3 regions of the Chryseobacterium sp. IT-36CA2 genome follow, and region 2 is predicted to be linked to each of the others. Evidence: riboswitches for the same ligand, from Rfam matches in the RefSeq annotation. Region 2 holds a riboswitch; each other region holds the start of a gene.
The links. A riboswitch is a leader RNA that binds a small molecule or an ion and turns the genes downstream of it on or off. The one in region 2 is predicted to bind thiamine pyrophosphate.
Positions count from the first base shown of each region.

Region 1: another riboswitch for thiamine pyrophosphate. It lies ahead of thiS (sulfur carrier protein ThiS); the one in region 2 lies ahead of pnuC (nicotinamide riboside transporter PnuC).
Region 3: another riboswitch for thiamine pyrophosphate. It lies ahead of ACM6F9_RS20835 (TonB-dependent receptor); the one in region 2 lies ahead of pnuC (nicotinamide riboside transporter PnuC).

Region 1 is NZ_CATKPG010000025.1:114,287-117,568, reverse strand. It holds gene panB (3-methyl-2-oxobutanoate hydroxymethyltransferase) at 1-363, shown strand, start outside; gene ACM6F9_RS20910 (hypothetical protein) at 367-681, shown strand; gene ACM6F9_RS20905 (RluA family pseudouridine synthase) at 693-1,370, shown strand; TPP riboswitch at 1,513-1,609, shown strand; gene thiS (sulfur carrier protein ThiS) at 1,667-1,873, shown strand; gene thiC (phosphomethylpyrimidine synthase ThiC) at 1,898-3,282, shown strand, end outside.
Region 2 is NZ_CATKPG010000020.1:161,651-164,932, reverse strand. It holds gene ACM6F9_RS08100 (hypothetical protein) at 1-832, opposite strand, end outside; gene pnuC (nicotinamide riboside transporter PnuC) at 819-1,415, opposite strand; TPP riboswitch at 1,441-1,549, opposite strand; gene ACM6F9_RS08090 (alpha-ketoglutarate-dependent dioxygenase AlkB family protein) at 1,638-2,249, opposite strand; gene ACM6F9_RS08085 (TonB-dependent receptor) at 2,628-3,282, shown strand, end outside.
Region 3 is NZ_CATKPG010000025.1:95,512-98,793, reverse strand. It holds gene ACM6F9_RS20845 (bifunctional aconitate hydratase 2/2-methylisocitrate dehydratase) at 1-677, opposite strand, end outside; gene ACM6F9_RS20840 (WG repeat-containing protein) at 964-1,734, shown strand; TPP riboswitch at 1,891-1,981, shown strand; gene ACM6F9_RS20835 (TonB-dependent receptor) at 2,042-3,282, shown strand, end outside.

The DNA of each region.
Region 1 (3,282 bases), on a different contig from region 2:
ATCTATAAATTCGGAACCTATAAAGTAAGAGCTAAAGAAGAAGCAGAAGCTGAAAAACTGATCGCTGATGCACAACTTTTGGAAGAATTAGGATGTTTCTCCATTGTATTGGAAAAAATTCCTGCAGAATTAGCCAAAAAAGTAACTGAAAGTATTTCTATTCCTACCATCGGAATCGGAGCAGGTTCAGATTGTGACGGACAGGTTTTGGTGTACCATGATATGGTAGGAATGAACAAAGGTTTCAGCCCGAAATTCTTAAGAAGATACCTTGACCTTTACACAGAAATTACAGGAGCTGTTGCTCAATACGTAAAAGATGTAAAAAGTGTTGAGTTTCCAAACGAAAACGAAAGCTATTAATCCATGCAGAATCAACAATCTATCCAGGGAATATTATCTATCGCAGCATTGATTTGCCTTGCTGTAGGATGGTTTAATCTATTTTCTCCGGAAATCAATCATTTACTTTCAAGAAAAGTTTTTTATGTGCTGATAGGAGCAAGTTTCTTTATTCAGGCTCCACTGCTTACGAATAAGAACTTTGTATATGCAATGTACGCTGCTGCTGCGATCTGTGTGCTGGGAGCGTTTATTCCGGAAGATTCAAAACTTTCTGCTGTTAAAACTGTAGGTCTTCTGGCAGGGATTATCCTGTCATTATCCAATAGAAGAAGATAGACTGAAGAAGTATGAAGGAGCAGATTATATATGAAGACAATCATCTTCTGGTGATTAATAAAAAGGTGGGGCAGCTTGTACAAGGTGACAAAACCGGAGATGAATCACTATTAGAATCTATCAAGAATTTTATAAAAATAAGAGATGCTAAGCCGGGAAATGTTTTTCTCGGCTTGGTTCATCGTATAGACCGTCCTACATCCGGGCTTGTGATCTATGCAAAAACGTCCAAAGCTCTTTCCCGTCTTACCCAGATGGTGAAAAACCGTGAAGTGAAGAAAACGTATTGGGCAGTTGTAGGGAAAGAAATGATCCCACAAAGTCAGAGGCTAGTTCATTATTTAAAGAAAAACGAAAAGAACAATAAAGCGATTGTTTTTCCAAAAGCTACAGAAGGAGCAAAAGAAGCGATTCTAACTTATAACGTGATCAAGACTCTGGATAATTATCTTCTTCTTGAAATTGATCTTGAAACCGGAAGACATCATCAGATCAGAGCACAGTTATCCAAAACAGGAGTTCCCATCAAAGGAGATCTGAAATACGGAGCACTACGTTCCAATCCTGATGGAGGAATCAATCTTCATGCAAGAAAACTGGAGTTTATTCATCCGGTAACCAAAGAAAACATTGAGATCATAGCTCCTGTTCCGCAGAATGATGCGATCTGGAGAGCTTGTGAAGAATAATAAAAAAAAATTAAAAAGAGGCTGGGAGTTTTATACTTTCAGCCTCTTTTTTTTGATTAAATAATTTCCAGATTCCATTATCGGGATTCAAACAGTGTCTTTCAAAAAATTTTGCCCATTCTAAAAAAATGTCTAACTTCGTCCCAAACTTTAGGGGTGTCTGTTACCAACAGACTGAGACTTTACCCTTTGAACCTGATCTGGATTATACCAGCGTAGGGAAAAGTAGATGACTTTTGCTGTACATTCTATTGTACAATAATGGCCATTCCTAAAGTATATTTAAATTATTAGGAATGGAACTTATTATCAACCACACCAGAAAAACATTTGATGTACTTCCTGAAAACCTGGAAGCATTATTGGCTATTGAGTTACCCGGAAAGAAAAAAGGTATCGCTGTAGCACTCAATAATCGCATTATTCCCCTGTCAGTCTGGGCGGAAACCATCCTTAACAACAACGATTCAGTTTTAATCATTACTGCCACTCAGGGCGGTTAATTCTCATATTTAATACCAATACTTATGGCTCACTCCATTACATGTTCGCCATTTCCGAACTCAAAGAAAATCTATGTTGAAGGAACATTACACCCTATCAATGTAGCAATGCGTGAAATACAGCTTAGCCCGACCAAATTAACCAATGGCGGCTTTGAACATAATGCTCCGGTAACGATTTATGACACTTCAGGTCCTTATACCGATGAAAATGCAGTTATTGATATTCAGAAAGGACTTCCAAGAATCAGAGAACAATGGATTCTGAATAGAAATGATGTAAATATTCTGGACGGAATCACCTCTGAATACGGAAAAGCCCGTTTAGCAGATCCTCGTCTTGATGAATTAAGGTTTTCCTATGATCATAAACCCAAAGTAGCACAGGAAGGAAAAGAAGTTACACAGCTTTACTATGCAAAACAGGGAATCATCACTCCGGAAATGGAATATGTGGCGATCAGAGAAAATCAAAGAATAGAACAGCTTGATTCTGTATCTAAAGAAATGGCTTTTCAGCATCCGGGACACAGTTTTGGGGCAAATACTCCAAAAAGTAAGATCACTCCGGAATTTGTAAGAGACGAAATTGCAGCTGGAAGAGCGATCATCCCCAATAACATTAATCACCCGGAAAGTGAGCCGATGATCATTGGAAGAAATTTCCTGGTGAAAATCAATGCTAATATTGGAAACAGTGCCGTTTCGTCGAGTATCGAAGAAGAGGTAGAAAAAGCGGTATGGGCCTGCCGATGGGGAGGTGATACCATTATGGATCTTTCAACCGGGAAAAATATTCATGAAACAAGAGAATGGATTATCAGAAACAGTCCGGTTCCTATTGGTACTGTTCCGATCTATCAGGCATTGGAAAAAGTAAAAGGAGTTCCGGAAGATCTTACGTGGGAAATTTTCAGAGATACCTTAATTGAACAGGCAGAGCAGGGAGTTTCCTATTTCACTATTCACGCAGGAGTTTTGTTGAGATACATTCATTTAACAGCAAAAAGAGTCACTGGAATTGTTTCCAGAGGAGGATCCATCATGGCAAAATGGTGTTTGTTCCATCATAAAGAAAGCTTCCTGTATACTCATTTTGAAGAGATTTGTGAGATCATGAAGAAGTATGATGTTGCTTTCTCTCTTGGAGACGGTCTTCGTCCGGGATCTATTGCAGATGCCAATGATGCCGCTCAGTTTGCAGAACTTGAAACTTTAGGTGAGCTGACGAAAATTGCATGGAAACACAATGTACAGGTGATGATTGAAGGGCCTGGGCACGTTCCGATGCATATGATCAAAGAAAACATGGAAAAGCAGCTGGAAGAATGCCATGAAGCTCCGTTCTATACTTTAGGCCCTTTAACAACGGATATTGCACCAGGTTATGACCACATTACTTCTGGAAT
Region 2 (3,282 bases):
CCTCCGAAATCTCTTTATTTTCACTCAAGATATTTTCTACTTCTCTGGCAATGGTTAAAACCTTTTCCAAATGTTTTTCAACAGATTCTTCAAAACTTTTAAAATTAATCTGAGGGCGAATAACCTCAGCTTCTTCAATAAAATGAGATGCTATTCCCAAATAATTGACCAAAAGCGTCAAATCCGCAAAAATCCGGAACGGAATGCTGTCCAGAATATCATTCGTGAAAAAAGTATCATAAACAAAACTGTAATCTTCGCTAACGAGAACATTTTCAACAGTGAATGAATAGGTTCCGCTGGCTTTCATCCCCATAGATTTCCAGTTGGGAATAACCTCAGCATGCTCTTTCGAAATAATAAATGATCGAATTATTTCATTGCCATTGCCATCCATTACAGGCTTTCCATTTTCTGTAATTTTAGCATTCAATGTAAAATGGGTCAGATGTGGTGCTCCTGTTGCAAAATTCCACAAACCATTAATCAGGTAAGTATAATCATTTTGTTTTTCTGCTGTGCCGCCAACCATTCCGCTTCCGCCAAAACAGGTTTCAGAATGAGTAAACAGGAATTGAGCCACTTCAGGTTTGATGTTTCTGGAAAAATAATTAGCTCCGGCACAAAGTGTCAGCATCCAGCCAAAGCTTCCATCAGTTTCAGCCCAACCGAATAATGCTTTCAACCCTTCTTCAAAACGATAACCCAATCCGCCGTATTTTTTGGGAACCCAGATCTTAAGTAATCCTTCTTCGTGAATATATTGCATCACCTCATCAGAAATGACAGAAGTTCCGTGAAATTGTTGCCTGATGTCTTTAGTACTGAGCATTCGCTTTAGATTTAATAATTTTCTGCCATTCTATATATCCGGAAATAGCCACTAAAAATAAAAATGATGTTAAAACAGCATATAGATATAACTCCTTATGAATCATTAAGGGGATTGAAATAATATTACTGACATTGAGTATCACCCAGTTTTCAATTTTCCGTCTTGCCATCAGCCACATTCCTGCCCAGGCAAAAGCACTTACCAGAGAATCCCAGACCGGAACATCCGAATCGGTAAAATGCGTAAGAAAAGACCAGAATAAAATAAAGGTTCCCAGAACAATTCCTCCGGTAATCCATTTTTCTGTGGTGGTGGTAACGGAGATTTCTATTTCAGATTTTTGCTTTCCGAATTTCCAATACAGCCATCCATAGATGCTCATGATCAGATAATAAAGATTTAAGGTAAATTCAGCATAAAGCTTTGAAATGAGCATCACATACAATGTAAGCAGAATCCCTGCTATTCCGAAAAGATAGTTGTTGACATTGTTTTTACGAGCCAGTAAAACCTGAATGACTGAAAATAAGACTCCGAACCATTCCGGTAAAGTAATTTGTTTTAAAATGTCCTGCATCATATTAATTATTAGAAATCAAATGATGAGATGATAAGTAAGCAATCCCTACGCCGGCATTATCCGGATCAGGTGTGGAAGTATATTCCTGGGTATCATCTCAGCCACTGTTATCTGTAGCACCCCATTGTGGGGCAAAGGTGCAGCTTTTTTGTGGAAAAAGAAAGGGCTTCAGGTTTTTATTTTGAAATACAATACTTCTGTTTATCCTTTAAAATAAATAATCTATGCTTCTTGCACCAACCGAAATGTAAGATTAATACGCTCTTTCATAGAAGTTACAGATTTAGCAATCCGATGTTCCCAGTTTTCCTGAAGATCTCCTTTCATAATCAATAAAGAACCGTGAGGAAGTGGCAGGCTGTATTTGCTCTGATGATGATCCTTTTTCCGGAAATCAAAGTTTCTGGTTTGTCCTAAACTTAAAGATGCAATCACAGGACGTTTTCCATATCTGCTCTCTTTATCCCGATGCCATGCAACCGAATCATTGTGATCCCTGTAAAGATTAAGCAGTACAGAATTGAAACGATAACCAAATGTATCTTCTATTCTTTGTTTTAAAGAAAACAGTTCAGGTGTCCAGAGGTTATTATCCACTTCCCCATTCCCCAATGGGTAATCTGTTTTCGGATCACCATACCAGGCTGTTAAACGGGGTGTCAAAACCATTTTATCATACATTTTCTGGGTTCGCTGTTTCCAGGGAGCTGTTTTAAGCAGATAATTTTTAAGATTATCTGCTTCATCCTTACTCAGAAAATGTTCTCTGTATTCCAAAAGGTCTTTTGGAAATTCATACAAATCTTCTGAATCGAACAAGCTTAGCTGGGTCATATTTTTAGTTTTTAAAATAATAGAAAACCTTATGTTCTCTGACAAAATGAATTTGATACAAATAATATCCACAAATATATTAATAATGATACAAAATAAATCAAACTACAAAGGCCATTAGAAAAAAATACACAATGATAGATTTTTAGAGAAGCAGCATCATTATTTTTATTCGTTAAAAACAACCCTGTTTTTTATATAATTCACTTTTATAACAAATTGTAAATTAAATATCTGAAATAATTAATACGTTCAAAAAAACGAGTAATAATGCGTTATATGAATACAATAGGATGTCACTTCAGGAAGATTTAATACTTAATTCAAAAATAATTATCCATCTTTGCAGCCTTAAAATCAAACACGCTAGTTTATTTCATGAGCATTACTTTTAAAAAGCGACTTATTATAGCGCTTGTATTACCTACGGCCGCCATATATTATGGACAGAGTACGAAGGATTCATTAGACAAATCAAAATCTATTGATGAGGTTATGTTGGTAGGTAGAAACCTTTCCCAAACAGCCAAAGAGAGAAAAACACCTGTTGCAGTTTCCAACATTAAAGCAGCAGAAATTCAGGAGAAACTGGGAAACAGAGAATTTCCTGAAATTATGAAGTCTACTCCATCCGTTTATGTGACCAAAGTAGGTGGAGGATTCGGAGACAGCAGAATCAACATGAGAGGTTTTGACGGGGCTAACATTGCAGTTATTATCAACGGACAGCCGGTGAATGATATGCAGGGAGGTACTGTATACTGGTCTAACTGGACTGGACTAGCTGACATTGCCAGCAATATCCAAATTCAGAGAGGATTGGGAGCTTCTAAATTCGTGGTTCCATCTGTAGGAGGAACCATTAATATTGTAACCAAAGCTACAGATTCTGAGCAGAAAGCAATGGTGAAAGGAGAAGTTGGTAACGACAACTACTCCAGAATATCTGCAATGTACTCTTCTGGGTTAAAAAACAAATGGGGAACAACCGTATTGCTTTCCCGTTGGCAAGGTGACGGTTATATCAATGGAA
Region 3 (3,282 bases), on a different contig from region 2:
TCAGGATGCTGTGCCTGCAAAGCTTTGATTTCTTCCTGTGCCTGAGGAGTGATCATACATTTACCATGAAGCTCACGGTCAGATCTTGAGTGAGCCTGGTTACCTGGGGAAAGTAAATCTGTAGAGATGTCTCCTTCACCAGCGATAAACGTTACTACTTTAATTTCTTCAGCAACTTCAGGTAGTTTAGTAAAGAATTCAGCTTTTGCATAGCTATTGATGATTTCTTTTGCAAATTCGTTACCGCTATTGAATGCTTCTTTCAGACGGTTGGTATCCGCTTCATAAAGGAAAACCTGTGTTTTAAGGACTTCTGCTGCTGCTTTAGCAATTGCAGGATCGTTACCTAGAGCAAGATCAAGCAATACTTCAATGGAAGGACCACCTTTCATGTGAGATAACAGTTCAAAGGCATATGCAGGAGAAATTTCTTCTACTACGAATTCACCTAGAATAATTTCTTTTAAAAATTTTGCTTTTACTCCTGCAGCACTTGTAGTTCCAGGTAGTGTGTTGTAAATGAAAAACTTAAGAGAGTCTGATCGGTCAGCATTACCTGAATCTTTTATTTGCGAAATGATCTCGCTTAGTAATTCAGCACCATCAATTGGCTTTGGATGAAGCCCTTGGGTTTTTCTTTCTTCAATCTCTTTGATGTAATCCTTATAAATATTCATAATAGAAGGTCTTTCAACATTAAAGGTAGGCCTGCTTCTTCTTTACCGGTCTGTATAAAACAGTTAATGACATTTTGAGTTTTCGCTTTTTGACGCAACATTAACCGAATAAAGTCAGCATAATCTACACTTTCTTAAAAGTTTTTTAAAATTATCAAATAATTCAAAATGTTCCCAAAATTACGAAATTTTACTATTTTATGGAGATGAAATTATTTAGATTCTTTATAAATATGTATTTTATAATATCTATTTTTGGTCGTACTTTTGCAGGCATATGATGAATATGAAAAATATACTGACTGTTTTATGCATTTTTACTTCGCTTTTTGCTTTTTCGCAGACGAAATCTGTGAAGAAAATTACGGTGAAGAAAGTTGCGAAAAACCCCATTCAGAAAGGAACTTCAGCGAATAAATCTAATCCTGATCTGGTGGTAATCAAGAAAGATCTTCCGGTTTTGATTCCTAAAAAGAAAGGAGATCAGTTTGGGTATGTGAACCAAAACGGGAAATTTATTATTCAGCCGGAATACCATATTGCTGTATTTTTTTATGAAGACTGCAATCTTTTGAATTCTCCTAATGAAAAAATCAGAAAATTTGGAACAAAAGACTATGCCACAGTAGAAAAGAATATGATTTCTTACCGTATAGATCAGTCCGGAAAAAGAGTATATCAGTTCAAAGAATCAGATTTTGGAAAATGTAAATTTGAAGAATATAAACAACAGTTATTTCAGGCTTACATTCTGAATGGCTTCTATGGAATTATTGAAAAGTCAAAATTTGTGAATGCTGCTGATTACAGACAGTTTCAGATCTATCCTCAATACCAGTATCTTTTTATTCTGGAGGGAGATGATGTAGCTAATCCAATGATTGTGGCTTCCAATAATGATAAATTTGGAATCATTGACATTAACAATAAAATCATTGTTCCCTTCGAATATGCCAATATCAAAAGAAACTTCAGCTGGAAACTGGGTAAGATGTTTGAAGTCACCAAAGACGGTTCGAATTACTACTATATTGACGCAAACAATAAAACTTACTAAAGAATTATAAATGATGAATGATGAATGATGAATGATGAATGATGAATGATTCATTTGATAACTCCTATTTTTCATAGTGTTTTTTATAATCGCGTAACTCATTACCCTATACCTCGAAACCCGAATCCCAATTCATATTTTTTTTGTAGTTTTGCGACTGAAATAAAGGGGTGCTTTAACAGGCTGAGATTATACCCAATGAACCTGGAACAGGTAATGCTGTTTAGGGATGCGTCTTCATAGAACGCTGAATTGTATAATATCTTATCGATCCCCTTTTATTCATTAAATGTCAAAGATTTATAGAATGAAAGGATTATTTTTTTTAGGGCTTAGCATAGGTGCTGTAGCTTTTATCCAGGCTCAGAATAAAGATTCTCTGAAAATCAGAGAAATTGAAGCCGTCAACTTTACCAAAAGACTTCCGGTAGCCAAGGAAATTATCAATGTACAGAAAGATTTAGATGGCAAAAACTTAGGACAGGATCTCCCTATTCTTTTAAAAAATCAAACCTCCATTATTTCTACTTCAGATGCGGGAAATGGAGTAGGGTATACAGGTTTTAGAATCCGGGGAGTTTCAGGTTCTGCCATTAATGTAATGATGAATGGTGTTCCTTACAACGATTCTGAAAGTCAGGGAACATTTTTTGTCAACGTTCCGGATTTAACAAGTTCTGCTTCACAGATTGTCATTCAGAGAGGAGTAGGAACTTCCAATAATGGTGTTTCCGCTTTCGGGGCAAGTATCAATGTGCTTTCTAAAGATCCGGAGGAGAAATTTTACTTTAAAACCGATGATAGCTATGGTTCATTTAATACCTATAAGTATTCTGCTGAAATAGGGTCCGGAAAATTCTGGAAGAACCGTCTTTCTGTAATGGGAAGATACACGCATATTCATTCTGATGGTTATATTGACAGGGCTTCTTCCAATCTGCATTCTTATAATTTCACTGCTTTATTTGAAGAAGGAAATACGAAAATACGTTTAATGGCTTTCGGAGGAAAAGAAAAAACCTACCAGGCGTGGAACGGGATTGACCGTAAAACATGGGAGACTGATCCTAAATTCAATATTTCAGGAGCGATTTACGATGCCAATTGGGACAAAATCGTAGGTTTCTATGACAATGAAACGGATAACTACAGACAGAACCATTATCAGTTGCTTTGGGAACAGAAGTTCAGTGACCGTTGGAATCTTGAAACCACATTCCATTATACAAAAGGAAGGGGTTATTACGAAAATTACAAACAGGGAGATCCCTTTTCAAGATATAATCTGCCAGATATAACAGAAGGCGGACAGATTATAAAATCTTCAGATTTTATCAGAAAGAAATGGTTGAATAACGATTTCTATGGAATGGTTTCTACCCTTTACGGAAAGTTTGAAAATCTGGATCTGAATTTTGGGGCAGTAGTCAATCAATATTACGGAAGACATTATGGAAATGTAACAGGAGTATTTTTTCCTCAGATTGATGAAAGCGAATATTACAGAAACCGTTCAGTAAAGAATGAGGTATCCGGTTTTGCAAAAGC